2 regions of the Kitasatospora sp. GP30 genome follow, and region 2 is predicted to be linked to the other one. Evidence: predicted binding sites of a transcription regulator. Region 2 holds the regulator's gene; the other holds the start of a gene.
The links. The regulator HrcA, encoded in region 2, represses chaperone genes, less so after heat shock. The targets are predictions, from matches to a motif close to TTNGCACTCNGNNNNNCNGAGTGCNAA.

Region 1 (9,994 bases), on a different contig from region 2:
GTGGAAGTTCAGGCCGGCGCTGCCGTTGGTGTTCTTGAGCGCGTTGTGGACCCGGCCGTAGGTGGTGCCGGCATCCAGCGAGGCGGAGACTCCGCGGGCGGCGCCGACCGAGATGTCGCCGGACTCGGTGCGCAGCGTGACCGTGCCGCGCACGGCCTCGGTGATGCGGAGGTCGCCCTTCTGGGTGCTGATCTGCGCGGGGCCGCCCAGGCGGCCGACCGAGATGTCGCCGGCCTGCAGGGTGAGGCGGGCGCCCGTGGTCTCGTCGAGCTTGATCGTGGCCTGCGCGCCCTCGATGGCGACGTCGCCGAGCCGTCCGACGCCCCGGAACTCGGCGAGGGCCGCCGTCGCCTCGACCCGGGAGCCGGCGGGCAGTTGGACGGTCACCTCGACGGATCCGGAAGGCCCGAAGACCCGGTTCTTCGCCTCCGGGGCGTCGATCCGCAGGACGCCGTCGCTGTAGGCGACCCGAGTCTGCTCCGCAGCCTTCACGTCACGGCTCTTGGACGCGTCGGCGGGCAAAATCTCGACGGTGGTGTCGGCTCGGTCGGCGGCGATGAACCGGATGCATCCGGCGGGGATGTCGAGGACGGCCGAGACCGGGGCGGGGGTGTCGAAGATGTGCATCGTGCGCTCCTTCATCTGCATCGCGGGCCCCTCCGGCCCGTCGTTTCTGACAACGGAAACGCTACGTTGCATTTGTAAGTTGGGCAACGAGTCTGTTGCGCACATGGGCCATAAGTGCAGGTAGAAGCAGGGATTTCATTGCAATGGTTCTGATTTCAATGCAACAGACTCAGCCTTGTTCGTTGCAACTGATCGAGAGTGAACGCTATGGTGGAGGCACTGCGGACCACGAAGGAGGCCAACGATGCCGGGAGGCAGACTCACCCAGCAGGAACGCCAGCAGATCGCGCTGGGACTGGCTGACAGCCTCGCCTACGCGGAGATCGCCAGGCGCCTCGACCGCCCGACCTCGACCGTCACGCGCGAGGTGATGCGCAACGGCGGCCCGACCGCCTACCGCGCCGACCTCGCCCACCGCGCCACCGAACGCCGCACCCACCGCCGCAGAAAGGCCGCGCCCGGGGACGCCAACACGCTCCCGCAGGCCCACGGCCGCGATGACGAAGCCGTCCGCGAGTACGAGGAGACGTTCACCAGCGTCTTCATGCAGTCGGGCCTGCCCAGGATGACGGCCAGGGTGTTGGCCGGCCTGTACGTCACCGACACCGCCAGCCTCACCGCCTCAGAACTCGCCGGGCGCCTCCAGGTCAGCCCGGCATCCGTCTCCAAGGCGGTCACGTTCCTCGAAAGCCAGGGCCTCATCCGCCGGGAGCGCGACGAACGCCGCCGCGAACGCTACGTCGTCGATGACGACGTCATGTATCAATCCACGATGGCCAGCGCCCGAGCAACTGCTCACCTCGGCGAGGTCGCCCGGCAGGGCGTGGGCATCCTCGGCCCCGACACCCCGGCCGCCGCCCGCCTGGAGAACATCGCCCGCTTCGTCGACTTCGTCTCCGAGAGCATCGCCCGCGCCGCGGACCAGGCCCGCGAGGTCCTCCACACGAAGCCCGAAGGGATGTCGGGAAGCGCTTCCTGAGCCACCTTGAACACCGCACCTCCGGGTGTGGTCCCGGACGAGTCCTCGTGCATCGTGGATCCGGGTGGCCGGGGGCCTCAGCGGTCCCCGGCCACCCGGCTGCGGTCACGGTCAGGCCCGGGCCACCGGTGCCTGGAGCTCCGTCACCCAATCGTCGCGGTTCTCCGGGCACTCCAGGGTGATCTCCCGGGGGTATCCGCCCGACTGGTAGCCGTTGCCGTCGATCCAGCGGGCCAGGGTCTGGGCCGTGGGCAGGACGGTGTCCATTGAGCCGCGATGCACGATGGTCGCCGCTTGGTCGACGGGCGGCAGGTCGAGCACCTGGAAGGCGCCGTCCTGGAGGGCGGCGGAGACCTGGACGGCGGCATGGACGCTGATCCGTCCGGCGCCCTCCGGGGCGTCCTCGTAGTAGGCGATACCGGGGCCCGTCGGAGTGATCCCGGCCGCCGCCAGTAGCTGGAACAGCTCCTCGTAGAGAGGCCCGATGACGGGGCTGATGTCGCCGGGCTCGAAGCTCGCGGCCGTCGCGGTCAGCTCCGCCACCCGCACGGCCGGGAGGCTCTTGATGATGACGTCGTTCGTGGGCATGCACCCCTCGCTCTCGATCGCTCGGAGTCTTGCCTCGACCTGCACCAGCCGCATGGCCGCCGCGGCCATGGCGGTCTCCAGCTCGGCCCGCCGCAGCCGCAGCATGCCACGCATCTCGTCCGTGGCGACCTTCTCCTCGACGATGTCCTGCACCTGCTGGAGAGTGAAGCCGAGATCCTTGAGCGCGATGACGCGGTTGAGCCGGGCGAGTTGGGCGGCGGCGTAGTAGCGGTAGCCGGTGGCAGGGTCGACATGGGCAGGGCGCAGCAGGCCGATCGCGTCATAGTGACGCAGCATCCGGACCGAGACACGGCCGTGCCGGGCGAAGTCTCCGATGGTGAACATGGTGGCTCCGAGTCCAGCGCCTGACACAGTGTGAGGGTCAAGAAGCTACTCGGCCGGCGGCGGTCTGGGCGAGGGTGTCGTGCTTGCGCGGGTACACCAGCGCGACCAGGGCTTGCTGCGTGGGCCTCAGCTTGCGGCACCGGTCATGCTCGCGGGTGACGATGAGCAGCGTGACCCACTCCGCCGACGCGTTCGGAGAGGGGCCTTCTCGCGGACGTGACAGCCTTGTGGCGAGGGCGGCCGGCGCCGCGCTCTGCGCACGCCTCTTGCTGGAGGATGACGGCGATCTCGTCGACGTCGTCGTTGACGTCGAAGAACCCCTGGATGTTCGGTGCCGCCGCGCCGTTGACGCCGACGAAGAAGGTGTAGAGGTGGCCGTCGTCCGCCTCGAGGTAGCCCGCGTAGGTCTGCGCGTTGATTGCGAACTGCTGGTTGAGCTGGTCGAAGCCGATGATGGTGCCGGGCTTGGCGAAGACCTTGCCCTTGGCCGGGCAGTTGGTGGTGCAGAAGAGGGCTCCCGTGCCGGACACACCGAGGATCGGCAGTGAGGTGCGGAACGCCTCCGCGTCGGGAGTGCGCAGCCAGTATGCGAGCAGCTGGTTGAGCCCGGTGGGCGTGACACGGTCGACCGGAACATCGCCGCGTCCGTCCGCCATCTGGAACTGAGTCGGGTCGACGTTCGCCGTCTGGGTGAGGAAGTCGTGGATGACCGGGAACCCGTCGAAGCAGTTCTTGCTGCCGCGGCTCACGGCCATGTTGCACAGGGCCAGGTTGGCGCCGAGGTTGTGGCTGACATTCAGGATCAACTTGGCGTACTCGTGGTACGGCGGCGAGACGAAGGCGGCCACCTGGGGAGTGCCGGTGTACGAGGCGGGCAGCGTGCCGTCCGGGTTGGGCCCGGTCGGCGGGGCGGTGACGGTGACGCCGGCGCGGCCCAGGGCCTCGATCAGGGCTGTGCGCCCGAATGCGTTGGGGTCCTGGATCTGGGAGATCTTCAGGGTGGGCTTGGCGTCGGCGGCGATCGTGCCGGAGAGCGTGATCCTCGTGCCGTCGGGGGACGCGGTGACCTGGATGTCGGTGGTGCCACCGGCCTCCACCGTCCGGACGTTGGAGGTGACCTGGTACGGCGCGACCTGCGGGCGCCAGCTCAGCTGGGCGGGCTGCCCGGGGGAGGCCGGCGTGGTCAGCAGGTCGATGACGTTGTCGTTGATGATGAGGGGTGTCGGCTGGGGGGCGAGCGCCGGGGGCGTGAACAGCCGCGGGTCGATGACGACATCGCCGTCGACCGTGGTGATGCCCGAGTCGCGGACCTGGTGGGCGATCTCGTCCAGGCCGGCGAGCGGGTCCTCCGGCGTGAGGGTGGCGCCCGGGATGTCGTTGGCGTAGGTGTGGTCGATGGGGGTGAAGTCGACCGACCCGTCCGGCTTTGTCCGGCCGCCCATGGTGAGGTCGCCCTGGGCGACGAGTGCCAGGTTCCCGGTGAGGGTCGATCCATTGCGGTGGCCGACCTCGTGCACCGGCGTGGTGAAGCGGTGATCCGGGTCGAGGGCGTGCCAGGCACTGGAGATGGTGATCAGCTTGATGGTCGAACCCGGCATGAAGAACTGGTCGGGGTACCTGGAGTGGATGACCCGCCCGCTCTCGGGATCGATCTCCAGCAGACCCCACTGCGCGTGCTCGTACGCGGGCTTGTTCATGATCGCCGTGATGTCGGGCCCGAGGTCGCGCTGAGAGTCCACCTCAGGTGCGGCGGCAGCTGTACCGGCCACGACCGCGAGCGTGACGCCGACGGTGGCCCAGGCCCTAAGCCGACCACGGATCTTTGATCTCATTCGCCCAGCCGTTTCTGGAGTCGGAAGCCCTGTTTGGCAGGGTGCTCACGGCGCATCACGGTAGGTGCGCGGATTCCCGAGGCGGGGCTGCGGCGCGGTGCGCTGACGACGTGTGGTGTGAAAATCATTCGATCGGTCGAAGGTGGGCGCCCCTCTGGGGTTCGGGGCGTCATGGCCGCCGCCCTACCCTGGAGGGGTGACCGAGCAGCCCACCACCCCCGACCAGTCGGCCGACGACAACGAGCAGGCCGCGGCCGAGAAGCCCGAGCCCGCTGCGGCGAAGATCGTTTTCGCGGACCCGTTCGACCGGCAGACCAGTGATGACACCGACGCCGCCTGGGGCGAGTCCTCCGGCGCGCGGGGCCTGGACTGGTACCAGAGCCAGCGCCCGCCGCACCACGGCGGCTGAGCGCGCCGCACAGCGCAGGGGTCACGGGGGTCGCGCGGGGCAGTCGGTGCGGACCGAGAAGTACTGCAGCTGGCGGGGTGCCAGCGCGCTCAGGGGCAGGGAGCCGGTGGCCAGGGCGGCCGTCGTGCAGACGACCAGGCCGGTGAGCATCGCGCCGGGGCGGTAGCAGGCAGTCTGGCGGAGGCGGTGGCGCCCGCCGCCGCCTCGGCGGATCGGGCGGAAGTCGGGCACCGGGCGGCGCGGCGGCAGCGGGGCGGGCTCGGGTGCGGGCGGCCGGTGGGTGCGGCGGTGGCGGGGAGTGGTCGATCCAGTCATGGGACCAGGGTTGCCGCGCACGGAGTCAGCCGGTAGCGCCACCCGGAAACCTGTGGATAACCCCGGGTCTGTGGACAACCACGACACCACCCGGGCTCACCCAGAGCACAACCCAGGCCCACCCGGAGCATGAAGAAGGCCTCCCGGGCAGTCCCGGGAGGCCTTCGGAAGCAGCGGCGTCAGCTCGCGGCGGAGGAGGTCGAAGAGGTCGACGTCGAGGACGAGCTGCTGGAGCTCGACGAGGACGCGGACGAGCTCGACGAGCCCGAGGAGCCGTTCGACGCCGACGAGCCGTTCGCCGACGAGCCCGACGACACCGAGCCGCTCGACGAGGACCGGCTGTCCGTCCGGTAGAAGCCCGAGCCCTTGAAGACCACGCCCACCGCCGAGAAGACCTTGCGCAGGCGGCCCTGGCAGTTCGGGCAGACGGTCAGAGCCTCGTCGGTGAACTTCTGCACCACCTCAAGGCCGTTGCCGCACTCGGTGCACTGGTACTGGTACGTGGGCACTGTGTCTTCCTCCTGGCACTCTCGCCTGATGAGTGCTAACGACGGTCCATGATGCGGCATTCCGCAGGATCAGTCCAGTGTGGCCGGCCCGGCGCGGCCTGCCACGTGCGTTCGAGCGCGGTCACCCGGCCGCCGGCTCCGCCACCGCGGGAGCCGCGTCCCCACCCCTGGCAACGGTACGGCTCGCTGCGCCCGGACCCGCCAGGAGTCGGCGCAACGTGACCAGCGCCACCAGCCCGGCGCCGGCCCCGGCCACCGGGACCAGGAAGCCCAGCGACGGCCCGCTCATGTCGATCAGCTGGCCGGCCACCGTGGAGCCGACCGCCAGGCCCAGGCCGATCGCCCCGGTCAGCCAGGTGAACGCCTCCGTCTTGGCACCGTCCGCGACCAGCGACTCCACCAGGGTGTAGCCGGTGATCAGGGTCGGCGCGATCGCCAGACCGCAGACCAGCCCGGCGATCGCCAGCGCGGTCAGGTCAGGCATCGCCCAGAGCGTGGAGCAGCCCAGCACCAGCAGGCCGTAGCTGGCCAGCATCCGCTGCTGCGGGGAGCGCCGCCAGGCGATCAGGCCGTAGAGCACCCCGGCCAGCATCGAGCCGCCGGCGAAGACGCCGTAGACGACGCCGCTGAGGTCGCCCTGCCCGGCGTGCTCGGCGAACGCGGTGACCGAGACCTGCATCGCGCCGAAGACCGAGCCGACGCCCAGGAAGGCGCCGACCAGCAGCCGCACGCCCGGCGAGGCCAGCGCGGAGGCCCGCTTCGCCCCGGGCTCGGGCAGGTGCCGGGCCGGCGCGGTGGCCCGCCGGCCGGCGAACAGCAGCCCGCCGAGCACGGTCAGCACGGCCTCCGTGATCAGCGCGGCGGCCGGGGCGACGGTGGTGGCGATGGCGCCGGCCAGCACCGGGCCGACCACGAACGTGAACTCGTCGGTCACCGACTCGAAGGCGAAGGCGGTGGTCAGGTGGGCCGGACGGTCGGCCAGTTTGGTCACCCAGCGGGCCCGGACCATCGCGCCGATCTGCGGCACCGAGGCACCGGCCGGCGCGGCGGCCAGGAAGAGCGTCCAGACCGGCGCGTGCCCCAGCGCCAGGGCGATCAGCGCACCGACGGAGACGGCGTGCACCAGCACCACCGGCACCAGTACGGCGGCCTGGCCGAGGCGGTCGGCGAGCCGGCCGGTCTGCGGGCCGACCAGCGCCTGCGCGGTGGCGGCGGTGGCCGCGACGGCGCCGGCGATGCCGTAGGAGCCGTTGGTGTCGAGCACCAGCAGCACGATGCCCAGGCTGAGCATCGCGTAGGGGAGCCGCGCGACGAACGCGGGGAGCAGGAACGTCAAGGCACCAGGGGTGCGCAGCAGTGCGGTGTAGCCCACGCGGGTGGGGGCTTCAGTGGGGTTGTCGACCGTTGGGCGGGCCGCCACGGTCGGTCCTTCCTGCTGCCTGGTAGCGACCGCCGGGGCAACGGAAAACCCCGACGGCGCCGAGAGTCGTCCTCTCGTGCGTCGACCGGGGTTGATACCGGGTCCGAGTCGCCGCCCCTGTCAACAGGGACCGTTGCCCCCTGTCAACAGGGGGAGCGCTGCCCCTGAGAAAGGGGGCCGCCGGACCGCGGCCGCCGAGCGGTCGCGCCAACTCTGCATCAGGCAGAAAGTTGCGGGTTGGATCTAGTACTACGTCTGGGCAATGGTACGGGAACGCGAAGAACTCCAGGTGTCAAGAGATCCAACAGTTCACTTGCCGTACAGCCACCCCGCCAGCTTGCCGCCCCGGTCCACGGCCCGCAGCCGCCGCTCGGTGGCCTCGCCCACCGCGTCGGTGGTGACCACCAGCAGCTCGTCACCGGAGCGCAGCACCGTGGTCCGGTCGGGCACGAAGCTCTTGTCGTCGCGGACCACCAGGGTGACCGCGGCGCCGGGCGGCAGCCGCAGTTCGCCGACCTCGACGCCGGATATTCGGGAGTCCGGCGCCAGCGCGACCGAGAGCAGCTGTCCGCGCAGCCGCTCCAGCGGTGCCGACTCGATCTCCAGGTCGTGGCCGAGCGCGCCGGCGGAGATCCGCAGCCGGCGGGCCAGCCAGGGCAGCGTGGGGCCCTGCACCAGGGTGAAGACCACCACCAGGACGAAGACGATGTTGAAGGCCTCCCGGGCGTCCGGCACCCCGCCCACCAGCGGGATGGTGGCCAGCACGATGGGCACCGCCCCGCGCAGCCCGGCCCAGCTGAGCAGCGCCTGCTCGCGCCAGGGGAGCCGGAACGGGGTGAGGGTGAGCAGCACCGAGAGCGGCCGGGCGAGCAGCACCAGCACCGCGCCGATGACCAGTGCGGGCAGCACCGCCGAGCCCATGGTGGCGGGCGTGCAGAGCAGGCCGAGCAGCACGAACATGCCGATCTGCCCGATCCAGGCCAGGCCGTCGGCGAAGCCGCGCACCGCCGGGCCGTGCGGCAGCTTGGCGTTGCCGAGCAGCACCGCGCTGACGTAGACGGCGAGGAAGCCGGAGCCGTGCAGCAGCGCGCCGGCCGCGTAGGCGAGCGAGGTGAGGGCGAGCACGGCGATGGGGTAGAGGCCGGAGGCGGGCAGGGCGATCTGCCGCAGCGCGTAGGCGCCGAGCTTGCCGACGGCCAGGCCGACGACGGCGCCGATCGCCAGCTCCATGAGGATGGTGCCGAGCAGCACGTACCAGGAGTCGAGCGGGCCGGTGGTGGCGAAGGCGACCACCAGGATGACCACGGGGGCGTCGTTGAAGCCGGACTCGGCCTCCAGCAGGCCGCTGAGCCGGGCCGGCAGTGGCACGGTGCGCAGCACCGAGAAGACGGCGGCGGCGTCGGTGGAGGAGACCACCGCGCCGAGCAGCAGCGACAGCCGCCAGTCGAGGCCGACCAGCAGGTGGGCGTCGGCGGCGGTGACGAAGACGCTGATCCCGACGCCGACGGTGGCCAGTGCGGTGGCCGCCGGCAGTACCGGTCTGATCTCGCGCCAGCTGGTCTTCAGGCCGCCCTCGGCCAGGATGACCACCAGGGCGGCGTAGCCCAGCACCTGGGTGAGTTCGGCGTTGTCAAAGGTGACGCCCAGTCCGTTCTGGCCGATGGCCATGCCGATGCCCAGGTAGAGCAGCAGGCTGGGTAGTCCGGATCTGCTGGCCAGGCGTACGGCGACTACGGCGATCAGCAGGATCGCGGAGCCTTCGAGCAGCAACTTGTTCAGATGGTCAACGGTCACGCAGGGGCACCTCGACGTCTCGGGCGTCCGTCAGGGGAGCTGCGGGCGGCAGCCGTGACGGACGGGGGCGGGGAGGGTCACTGTGGTGGGCGACGGGGTGAACGAGCCCGGTGGGGCTGTGGAGGGGCAGGGTGACACATGGTCAGCCGTGGGATCGTTACCCTGGCTAACATTTTACCCGATCTTTGCACTGGCTCTGACGGGGGGTCGGCGCGCGGCGGCGCACGGGCCAGCCCGGGCAGAGCGGCTCACCCACGCCGGGTAGGGTCCCTGTGGTTACGTTGCCCCGCTCCCTGCACCTAGGACCGAGATGCCCCGCTCGCGACGCTCCAAGAAGTTTCGGCGCGCCCGACTGCTAGTGCTATTGCTCGTCGTGCTGCTGGTGGCCGGTGTGTCGGCCGGCGGATGGTACGCGGTGGATACCGTGCGGGCCTCGTTCCCGCAGGTCAGCGGCACGGTCCAGGTGCCCGGTCTGAGCAGCTCGGTCCAGGTCAAGCGGGACGCCCAGGGGATCCCGCAGATCTACGCCGACACGTCCGAGGACCTGTTCAAGGCCCAGGGCTACGTCCAGGCCCAGGACCGGTTCTGGGAGATGGACGTGCGCCGGCACATCACGGCCGGTCGGCTCTCCGAGATGTTCGGCTCCAGCCAGGTCGACACCGACGCGTTCGTCCGCACCATGGGCTGGCGCGAGGTGGCGCAGAAGGAGTACGACACCGTCCTCACCCCGGACACCAAGAAGTACCTGCAGGCCTACTCGGACGGTGTGAACGACTGGCTGTCCAAGCACCCCGGCGGGGCCAGCGCCTCGCTGGAGTACGCGCTGCTCGGCACCGTCAACAGCGGCTACAAGCCGGAGCAGTGGACCCCGGTGGACTCGGTCTCCTGGCTGAAGGCGATGGCCTGGAACCTCTCGGGCAACGTGCAGGACGAGATCGACCGCTCGCTGCTGAGCCAGACCTTCACCCCGGACCAGATCAACCAGCTCTACCCGGACTACCCGTACGACCGGAACCCCACCATCACGCAGGGCGGCACGGTCAGCGCGGACGGCACCTACAAGCCGGCGACGGCCGCCGGCACCACCGGCGCGGTCCAGCAGAGCTCGGCGGTCACCAAGGGCCTGCAGGACGTCTCCGGCAAGATGGGCAAGCTGCCGCAGCTGCTCGGCCCGCA
Region 2 (9,994 bases):
TCGGTGTCCGTCACCCGGTCAGGTTATGCACCCCGTGGGGCCCGGGACCACCGATTCCCGGGAGCCGGTCCAGGCGGTCGGCGAACGGTCAGGCCCAGCGGCCGGTCCGCCCGAGCAGCAGCGCCCCGGCGGCCACCCCGGCGGTGGAGGTGCGCAGCACCGAGGGGCCCAACCGGTACGGCTTGGCGCCGGCCTCGGCGAAGGCGGCGAGCTCCTCCGGGCTCACCCCGCCCTCCGGGCCGACCACCAGCACGATCTCCCCGGCGGTCGGCAGCTCGGCGGCGGCCAGCGGCTCGGCGCCCTCCTCGTGCAGCACCGCCGCGAACGCCGCCCGGGCCAGCAGCGGCGCCAGTTGACGGGTCGTCATCGGCTCGCCCACCTCGGGGAAGCGCAGCCGGCGGGACTGCTTGCCGGCCTCCCGGGCGGTGGCCCGCCACTTGGCCAGCGCCTTGGCGCCGCGATCGCCCTTCCACTGGGTGATGCAGCGGGACGCCGACCAGGGGATCACCGCGTCCACCCCGACCTCGGTCATGGTCTCCACGGCGAGCTCGCCGCGGTCGCCCTTGGGGAGCGCCTGCACCACGGTGATCCGGGGGCTCGGCTCGGGCTCGGCGCGCAGCTCGGCCACGGTGACGTCGAGCGCGTCCTTGCCGTGCACCGCGGCGACGGTGCCGAAGGCTCCCAGGCCCAGGCCGTCGGTCAGGGTGACCGCCTCGCCCGCCTCCAGCCGCTTCACGGCGACGGCGTGCCGCCCCTCGGCGCCGTCCAGCCGGACCACGGCGCCGGGTGCGGCGGCGGCCAGTCGGGCGGTGTCGACGATGAAGACGGGTGCGGTCATCAGTGGAGCCTTCTGGGGTGGGCGCAGCCCCGGGTCAAACGACCCGGGGCTGCGGCGGTACGTGCTGGGTAACGACGGCTCAGCGGCCGTTGAAGGCGTCCTTCAGGCGCGAGAACAGCCCCTGCTGACCGGGCGCGAAATGGCCGGACGGCCGCTCCTCGCCGCGCAGCGCCGAGAGCCGGCGCAGCAGCTCCTCCTGCTCGGGGTCGAGCTTGGTGGGCGTCTGCACCTCGACATGCACTATCAGGTCGCCTCGGCCGCCCCCGCGCAGGTGGGTGACACCGCGGCCGTGCAGCGGGATCGACTGGCCGGACTGGGTGCCGGGCCGGATGTCGACCTCCTCCGGGCCGTCCAGGGTCTGCAGCGGCACCTGGGTGCCGAGCGCCGCCGCCGTCATCGGGATGGTGACGGTGCAGTGCAGGTCGTCGCCGCGGCGCTGGAAGGTGGGGTGGCTGGTCTCGGCGATCTCCACGTAGAGGTCGCCGGCCGGGCCGCCGCCGGGGCCGACCTCGCCCTCGCCGGCCAGCTGGATCCGGGTGCCGTTGTCGACACCGGCAGGGATCTTGACGGTGAGGGTGCGGCGGGCCCGGACCCGGCCGTCGCCGGCGCACTCGGGGCACGGGGTCGGCACCACGGTGCCGAAGCCCTGGCACTGCGGGCACGGGCGGGAGGTCATGACCTGGCCCAGGAAGGACCGGGTGACCTGGGAGACCTCGCCCTTGCCGCGGCACATGTCACAGGTCTGCGCGGTGGTGCCGGGGGCCGCGCCCTCGCCGCTGCAGGTGGTGCAGGTGACGGCGGTGTCGACCTGGAGTTCCTTGGTGGTGCCGAAGGCGGCCTCCTCCAGGGTGATCTCCAGGCGGATCATCGCGTCCTGGCCGCGCCGGGTGCGCGAGCGGGGCCCGCGCTGGCCGGCCGCCGCGCCGAAGAAGGCGTCCATGATGTCGGAGAAGCCGAAGCCCGCCGCACCGGCGCCGAAGCCGCCCGCGCCGCCGCCGTTGGGCGACAGCGGATCGCCGCCGAGGTCGTAGACCTGGCGCTTCTGCGGGTCGGAGAGCACCTCGTAGGCGGCGTTGATCTCCTTGAACCGCTCCTGCGTCTTCGGGTCCGGGTTGACGTCCGGGTGCAGTTCACGTGCCAGGCGCCGGAACGCCTTCTTGATCTCGTCCTGCCCCGCGTCGCGTCGGACGCCGAGTACCGCGTAGTAGTCCGTGGCCACCAATGACTCCGCTTGTTCCGCCTCTAGACAGTATTGCTAAGGGTTGGGCTGCTATGGGTTGTTGCTATGACTCGGCGAGGATCTGCCCCACGTACCGGGCCACCGCCCGGACCGCCCCCATGGTGCCGGGGTAGTCCATCCGGGTCGGCCCGATGACTCCGAGTTTGGCCACGCTCTCATCGCCCGAACCGTAACCGACCGAGACGACCGACGTGGAATTCAGGCCCTCGTAGTCGTTCTCACGTCCGATCCGGACGGTCATGCCGCCGTCATTGGTCTCGCCGAGCAGGCGGAGCAGGACCACCTGCTCCTCCAACGCCTCCAGCACCGGCTGGATGGTGAGCGGGAAGTCGTGGCCGAACCGGGTGAGGTTGGCGGTGCCGGCCAGCATGATCCGCTCCTCGCTCTGTTCGACCAGGGACTCGAAGAAGGTGGAGAGCACCGTGGAGACGATCGGGCGCTCGGCCGGCTCGAAGGACAGCGGCAGGTCCTCGACCAGGGCCGGCACCTCCGGGAACCGGCAGCCGCCCGCCCTGGCGTTCAACCGGGCCCGCAGCTCGGCCAGCGTGTTCTCGCCGATCGGCGCGGGGCAGTCCACCATACGCTGCTCGACCCGGCCGGTGTTGGTGATCAGGACCAGCAGCACCTTGGTGGGGGCCAGCATCACCAGCTCGACGTGACGGACCGAGGAGCGGATCAGCGACGGGTACTGCACCACCGCGACCTGCCTGGTCAGCTGGGCCAGCAGCCGCACGGTGCGGGCCACCACGTCGTCCAGGTCGACCGCGCCGTCCAGGAAATGGCGGATCGCACGGCGCTCGGGCGCGCTCATCGGCTTGATCTCGGCCAGCCGGTCGACGAACAGCCGGTAGCCCTTGTCGGTCGGGATCCGGCCGGCGCTGGTGTGCGGCTGCTGGATGTAGCCGTCGTCCTCCAGCGTGGCCATGTCGTTGCGCACGGTCGCCGGGGAGACGCCCAGGTTGTGGCGCTCGACCAGGGCCTTGGAGCCGACCGGCTCCTCGGTGCCGACGTAGTCCTGCACGATGGCGCGCAGCACGGCCAGCTTGCGGTCGTCCAGCGGCAGGGTGCCGGGGTGCTCGACGGGTGCGGCGGGGCGGGTCGCCGGGGTGCGGGCCGGACGCCGGTTCGGCGCCTTGGCCCTGGCGGCTCGGGACGAGGTGGACGACGACGAGCTGCCAACGACCGGCTCGCCGCCGGTTGCGCGCGGATCGGATTCCGGTTCGTCGAACATGGCACGCACCTCCCTCTTCGCACGTTGTCCTGGTGCCAGGCCCTGCACTCTCCGTAGGTCGGCTGGCACTCTGCATTGAAGAGTGCCAGAACCGTACCTGCCAGTGTAAGGCCCGGGTCCGACGGCAGGAACGCCCTGTGGCGGGGATGAAGCACGGATCACGTGTGGAAGTCCCGCCAGGTGGGTGCCCGCCGCCGCCCGAAGTGGCAGCATCGATATCAGTCACGACGGATGGACCCTAGGAGCAGAAATGTCGGCGTCCGGCACCCACACCCGCTTTGCTCCCGATCGGGGTCTGACCGGTCGGATGGTCACCACGATGTTCTTCATCGGGCTGCTGTACGTCGGTTTCACCGGAATCCTGATCGTGCTGCTGAAGGGCGCGTGGCCGCTGATCGTGCTGCTCTCCGGCGGCCTGTTCATCGCGCAGTTCTGGTTCAGCGACAAGATCACCCAGCGGGCGATGGGCGCCCACGAGGTCACCCCCGAGCAGTACCCGCAGCTGCACGGCACCATTGACCGGCTCTGCGCGCTGGCCGACATGCCCAAGCCCCGGGTCGCGGTGGCCGACAACGACATGCCCAACGCCTTCGCCACCGGCCGCAACCCGAACAACGCGGTGGTCTGCGTCACCACCGGCCTGCTGCGCCGGCTGGAGCCGGAGGAGCTGGAGGGCGTGCTGGCGCACGAGCTGTCGCACGTCGCCCACCGGGACGTCGCGGTGATGACCATCGCCGGGTTCCTCGGCGTGCTGGCCGGCGCGATCACCCGGATCGCGCTCTACACCGGGATGTGGGGCGGCGGCGGCAACCGGAACAACAACAACAATGACAACGCCGCCATCGCGATCGTGCTGGTCTCGCTGGTCAGCATGGTGGTCTACGCGATCAGCTTCCTGCTCACCCGGCTGCTCTCCCGCTACCGGGAGCTGGCCGCCGACCGGGCCGCCGCCCAGCTCACCGGCCGGCCCAGCGCGCTGGCCTCGGCGCTGACCAAGGTGACCGGGCAGATCGGCGCGATCCCGACCCAGGACCTGCGCAAGGCCCAGCCGTACAACGCCTTCTTCTTCGCCCCCGCGCTGAGCACCAAGGAGGTGGCGAGCCAGCTGCTGTCCACCCACCCGAGCCTGGAGCAGCGGCTGGCGCAGCTGGAGAAGATCTCCGGCGAGCTGGGGCGCTGAGCCCCTCCCCGCACGAACTCACCGCACGAACGGAAGGCAACGATCCGTGGGATTCCTGGACGCCCTGCTGGGCCGCAGCAAGCCGGTCAAGCCGGACCTCGACCAGCTCTTCGGCATCCCGTCCGCGGCGCTCACCCTGGAGGCCGCCGCCGGGTTCATCCCCACCGGGTTGGGCTCGGTCTGCTTCGCCGCCGTGGAGGGCGGCGCCTTCCATGAGGTGGAGGCGCAGGTGCGGGCCCTGCTGGACGCCGACACGTCCAATGGCGGTGTGCCGGTGGAGGCCAGCCGGGACGAGTACGGCTACTCCTGGCTGCTCGCCCGGCACCTCCCGGAGGAGCTGCCCGAGCTGGTCAACGACCTGCACGCGGTCAACAGCGAGCTGGAGGCCAACGGCTTCGGGCCGCAGCTGCTCTGCTCGATCGTGACCTTCAAGAACGACGAGGGCCAGTCGCTGGGCCTGGTCTACCTCTACAAGCGGGGCACCTTCTACCCGTTCGCGCCGATGCCCGGCGGCGGGGAGCGGCGCAACAGCCCGCTGGAGCTGCAGATGAAGGGGATGCTGGCCAACGACCTGCGGGTGGAGCAGGACCTCAGCCGCTGGTTCCCGGTCTGGGGCGCGCCGGGGCTGTGACCGCGCGCTGACGGGCCGTCTGGTTTAGTTCCGGCATGCGCAGCAAGCACTACGGACCTGATCTGACCCCGCCATGGAAGAAGCAGGCACCCGCGCCCGAGGTGGCCGCCGAGCGGGACCTGGTGGTGGAGGAGGCCGCGACCGGCTTCTGCGGTGCGGTGGTGCGCTGCGAGAAGACCGCCGAGGGGCTGACCGTCACCCTGGAGGACCGGTTCGGCAAGCGCCGGGTCTTCCCGATGGTCCCGCGCGGCTTCCTGCTGGACGGCAAGGCGGTGACCCTGGTCCGCCCGGCCGGCCCGGCCCCGGCGAAGGGGCCGGGCCGGACCGCCTCCGGCTCGATCTCCGTGCCCGGCGCCCGGGCCCGGGTCGCGCGGGAGTCGAGGATCTACGTGGAGGGCCGGCACGACGCCGAGCTGGTCGAGCGGGTCTGGGGCGATGACCTGCGGATCGAGGGCGTGGTCGTCGAGTACCTGGAGGGCATCGACGACCTGCCCGCGATCGTGGCCGAGTTCGCCCCCGGCGCCGGCCGGCGCCTCGGCGTGCTGGTGGACCACCTGCTGCCGGGCACCAAGGAGCACCGGATCGCCCAGCGGGTGACGGGTGCCGACGTCCTGGTGGTCGGCCACCCGTTCATCGACATCTGGCAGGCCGTCAAGCCGTCCAGCGTGGGGATCCCGGGCTGGCCCGACGTGCCGTACGAGGAGGAGTGGAAGCAGGGCATCTGCCGCCGCCTGGGCTGGCCGGTGGACACCCCAGCGGCCTGGAAGCGGATCCTGGCCTCGGTCAACTCCTACAAGGACCTGGAGCCGGCGCTCCTGGGCAAGGTGGAGGAGCTGATCGACTTCGTGACGGCGGGGTGAGGACGGGTCAGAAGTAGGTCCGGAACTCGCTGGTGTCGAGGGTGAGGTCGAGGACGTCAACGGGCATGGAGTCACCGAACTTGCCGATTCGCTTGGCGAGGTAGTCGGGTGTCCCCCCGGGCGCATCCGCAGTCGGCTCGGTGAGCAGGACACAGACCCCCTTGATCGGGTCGACGATCAGGTAAGCGGGGATCGTCCCCTCCGCGTACAGGTAGCGCTTGGTGCGGTAGTCGCGGTCGATGCTGGTCTTGGAGACCACCTCGACGACCAGGGTCACATCCGCTGCTGCAAGTAGACGCCCGTTCTCCTCGACGGACCCACGCTCGAACACCACCAGATCCGGCTGAGGCTCGCTGCCGTCGCTGGGGATGGACACGTCCTGGGTGTGCAAGCGATGCCACCGGGCGTAGGGGACCTGATCTCTCACGGACGCGACCAAGAGGTTGTGGACGATGTCAGGCCCAGGCGTCAGCAGTACCTCCCCGCGAAGAAGCTCGGCCCTGTACCCCTCAGGAGGCTCCCAGCCTTCGAAGATCCTCACCGCACGGTCTTCCATGATGGGCCCAACGACTATCAGTCCACCAGGTCACGCACCACCGCGTCCGCCAGCAGCCGCCCGCGCAGGGTCAGCGCCGCCCGGCCCGCCGCGAACGGCCCGGGGTCCAGCAGGCCGTCGGCCAGTGCCTGTTCGGCGGCCTTCAGGCCAGTGGCCGTGAGCAGGTCGAGCGGGCAGCCGTCGACCAGGCGCAGCTCCAGCAGGATCCGCTCCACGCGGCGGTCCTCGGCGGCCAGGAGTTCGCGGCCCTGGCCGGGGGTGCGGCCCTCGGCGATGGCCTGGGCGTAGGCGGCCGGGTGCTTGGCGTTCCACCAGCGCACCCCGCCGACGTGGCTGTGCGCGCCGGGGCCGGCGCCCCACCAGTCGGCGCCGGTCCAGTAGAGCTCGTTGTGGCGGCAGCGGGCGGCCTCGGTGGTGGCCCAGTTGGAGACCTCGTACCAGGAGTAGCCGGCCGCGCTGAGCGCCTGCTCGGCGATCAGGTAGCGGTCGGCGTGCACGTCGTCGTCCACCATCGGCAGTTCGCCGCGCTTGATCCGGCCGGCCAGCCGGGTGCCCGCCTCGACGATCAGCGAGTAGGCGGAGACGTGGTCGGGGCCGGCGCCGATGGCGGCGTCCAGGGAGGCCCGCCAGTCGTCGTCGGACTCCCCCGGGGTGCCGTAGATCAGGTCCAGGTTGACGTGCTCGAAGCCGGCCGCGCGGGCCTCGGCGACGCAGGCCTCGGGGCGGCCCGGGGTGTGGTGGCGGTCGAGCACCTTGAGCACGTGCGGACGGGCGCTCTGCATGCCGAAGGAGATCCGGTTGAAGCCGCCCTCGCGCAGCTCGGCCAGGTAGGCCGGGGTGACGGACTCCGGGTTGGCCTCGGTGGTCACCTCGGCGCCCGGGGCCAGGCCGAACTCCTCGCGGATCGCGGCCAGCATGGCGACCAGGTCGCGGGCGGGCAGCAGGGTCGGGGTGCCACCGCCCAGGAAGACGGTCTGCACCGGCAGCTCGACCTCGCCGAGCACGGTGCGGGCCTGGCGGACCTCGCCGACCAGGTTGGCCGCGTAGGTCTCCTGCGAGGCGACCGTGCCCGAGGCGTGGAGCTCGGTGGCGGTGTAGGTGTTGAAATCACAGTAGCCGCAGCGGCTGGCGCAGTACGGCACGTGCAGGTAGAAGCCGAACGGCCGCTCTCCCAGGCCGGTGAGGGCGTGGGCGGGCAGCGAACCGTCGGACGGCACGGGTTCGCCGTCGGGAAGTGCGGAGGGCATGCCTCCATTGTCCGGTACGGCCGTCGGAACCCCGACAGCCGTACCGGATCCGCGCCGGCGCCGGGGCTCAGGCCTCGTTGGCGCCCGCGTACATCTCGCTCACCGCGTCGGCGTAGGCCTTCTCGACCACCGGGCGCTTGATCTTCAGGCTCGGGGTGAGCTCGCCGTGCTCGATGTCCAGGTCGCGCGGCAGGATGGTGAACTTCTTGAGCGTCTGCCAGCGCTGCACGTCGCCGTTGAGGCGCTTCACGAAGCCCTCGATCAGGGTGTGCACCTCAGCGGAGGTGACCACCTCGGCGTAGCCGCGGCCCTTCATGCCGTGCTCGGCGGCCCAGGGCATGATCACCGTCTCGTCGAGCGTGATCAGCGCGGTGCAGAAGTTGCGGCCGTTGCCGATCACCAGGATGTTGCTGACGAACGGGCAGACCGCCTTGAACTTGCCCTCGATCTCGCTGGGCGCGACGTACTTGCCGCCCGAGGTCTTGAACATGTCCTTCTTGCGGTCGGTGATCCGCAGGTAGCCGCCCTGGGCCAGCTCGCCGATGTCGCCGGTGTGGAACCAGCCGTCCGCCTCCAGCACCTCGGCGGTCTGCTCGGGCAGGTTGTGGTAGCCGATCATCACGCCGGGGCCGCGCAGCAGGATCTCGCCGTCCTCGGCGATCCGCACCTCGCTGCCGGGCAGCGGCACGCCGACGGTGCCGACCCGGAAGTCCTCCTCGTGGTTGACCGTGATGCCGGCGCTGGTTTCGGTGAGGCCGTAGCCCTCCAGGATCGGCACCCCGACGCCGGCGAAGAAGTAGGCGATCTCGGGGGCCAGCGCGGCGCTGCCGGAGACCGAGCCGCGCAGCCGGCCGCCGAACGCGGCCCGGATCTTGGCGTAGACCAGCTTGTCGGCCAGGGCGTGCTGGAGCCGCAGGCCGAGCGGCGCGCTCTCCCGGCCGGTGGCGACCCGGCTGTCCTGGACGGCGTGGGCGTACTGCCGGGCCGTCTTGGCCGCCCACATGAAGATCTTGTACTTGGCGCCGCCCTCGGCCCGGGCCCGCCCGGCGATGCCGTTGTAGACCTTCTCGAAGATCCGCGGCACCGAGGCCATGGTGGTCGGCCTGATCGCCGGCAGGTTGTGGATGATCCGGTCCACCCGGCCGTCCACCGCCATCACATGGCCGGTGTGGATCTGGCCGGAGATCAGCGACTTGCCGAACACGTGGGCCAGCGGCAGCCACATGTACTGCACGTCGTCGGAGCGCAGCAGGCCGCTGTCGGCCTGGGCGACGGCCTGGTAGGACCAGGTGTCGTGGGACAGCCGGACGCCCTTGGGGCGGCCGGTGGTGCCCGAGGTGTAGACCAGGGTGGCGAGCTGCTGCGGCGTGATGGCCTCGACCGCCCGCCGCACCACCTCCGGGTCGCCCTTGCGCAGGGCCGCGCCGCGCTGCTCCAGTTCGGCCAGCGAGATGACGGTCAGCCCCTCGACAACCGGCGGCTCGTCCGGCAGGTCGAAGACGACCACGGTGGCCAGGTCGGGCAGCTTGGCCCGCTCCTCCAGCGCCTTGTCCATCTGCTTGCCGTTCTCGGCGAACAGCAGCCGGCTGCCGGAGTCTGCCAGGATGTAGCCGGTCTCGTCGGCGTTGGTGCTCGGGTAGACGGTGGTGACGGCGGCCCCGGCGCACATCGCTCCCATGTCGGCGAGGATCCACTCGATCCGGGTGGAGGAGGCCAGCGCCACCCGCTCCTCGGCCTGGATCCCGAGGTCCAGCAGGCCGGCGGCGATGTCGAACACCCGCTCGGCGGTCTGCTTCCAGGTGAGGGTGCGCCACTGCTCGGCGCCCGGTGCGCCATCCGCCGCATGATCGTCAACTGGAGCTGGGTAGCGGTATGCCTCGGCGTTGGGAGTGGCCTCTACCCTACTGAAGAACACATGGGCCACTGAGGCTGGGCGCCCGGCGATCGTGTCGGAGCCGATGACGGACTGCGCGGTACTCAACGAGACCTCCGGGGGACCTGGTGGCCGAGGGTGGGATGCCGGGCGCTGGTGGGGGTGGGCGGCCCGGCAGCTTGTTAACCGGCGAGTAGTTGACTGGCGGGTAACAAGGTTGCGGACAGCCTAGGCCCAACTTGCCCTGCTGTTAAGAGGGCAAGCCGTCTTGCACTCCGGCGCGGACGCAGTGCAGTCGGCATTACCCGAAGCCGCCGTGCGCTGTCAGCGGATCGCAC

Region 1: P3T35_RS31065 (FmdB family zinc ribbon protein) is a predicted target of HrcA. The motif match lies at 5,617-5,643, and genes of this name have one in related genera.

The regions. Positions count from the first base shown of each region.
Region 1 is NZ_JARZAH010000033.1:3,690-13,683, forward strand. It holds gene P3T35_RS31035 (DUF4097 family beta strand repeat-containing protein) at 1-627, opposite strand, end outside; gene P3T35_RS31040 (helix-turn-helix domain-containing protein) at 872-1,606, shown strand; gene P3T35_RS31045 (MerR family transcriptional regulator) at 1,718-2,539, opposite strand; gene dacB (D-alanyl-D-alanine carboxypeptidase/D-alanyl-D-alanine-endopeptidase) at 2,683-4,308, opposite strand; gene P3T35_RS31055 (hypothetical protein) at 4,568-4,780, shown strand; gene P3T35_RS31060 (hypothetical protein) at 4,802-5,095, opposite strand; gene P3T35_RS31065 (FmdB family zinc ribbon protein) at 5,275-5,604, opposite strand; gene P3T35_RS31070 (MFS transporter) at 5,726-7,024, opposite strand; gene P3T35_RS31075 (potassium/proton antiporter) at 7,334-8,818, opposite strand; gene P3T35_RS31080 (penicillin acylase family protein) at 9,129-9,994, shown strand, end outside.
Region 2 is NZ_JARZAH010000002.1:109,685-119,678, reverse strand. It holds gene P3T35_RS03780 (S41 family peptidase) at 1-14, opposite strand, end outside; gene P3T35_RS03775 (16S rRNA (uracil(1498)-N(3))-methyltransferase) at 89-838, opposite strand; gene dnaJ (molecular chaperone DnaJ) at 918-2,057, opposite strand; gene hrcA (heat-inducible transcriptional repressor HrcA) at 2,122-3,309, opposite strand; gene htpX (zinc metalloprotease HtpX) at 3,560-4,489, shown strand; gene P3T35_RS03755 (hypothetical protein) at 4,536-5,120, shown strand; gene P3T35_RS03750 (DUF3097 domain-containing protein) at 5,156-5,980, shown strand; gene P3T35_RS03745 (Uma2 family endonuclease) at 5,988-6,536, opposite strand; gene hemW (radical SAM family heme chaperone HemW) at 6,554-7,783, opposite strand; gene P3T35_RS03735 (long-chain fatty acid--CoA ligase) at 7,851-9,764, opposite strand.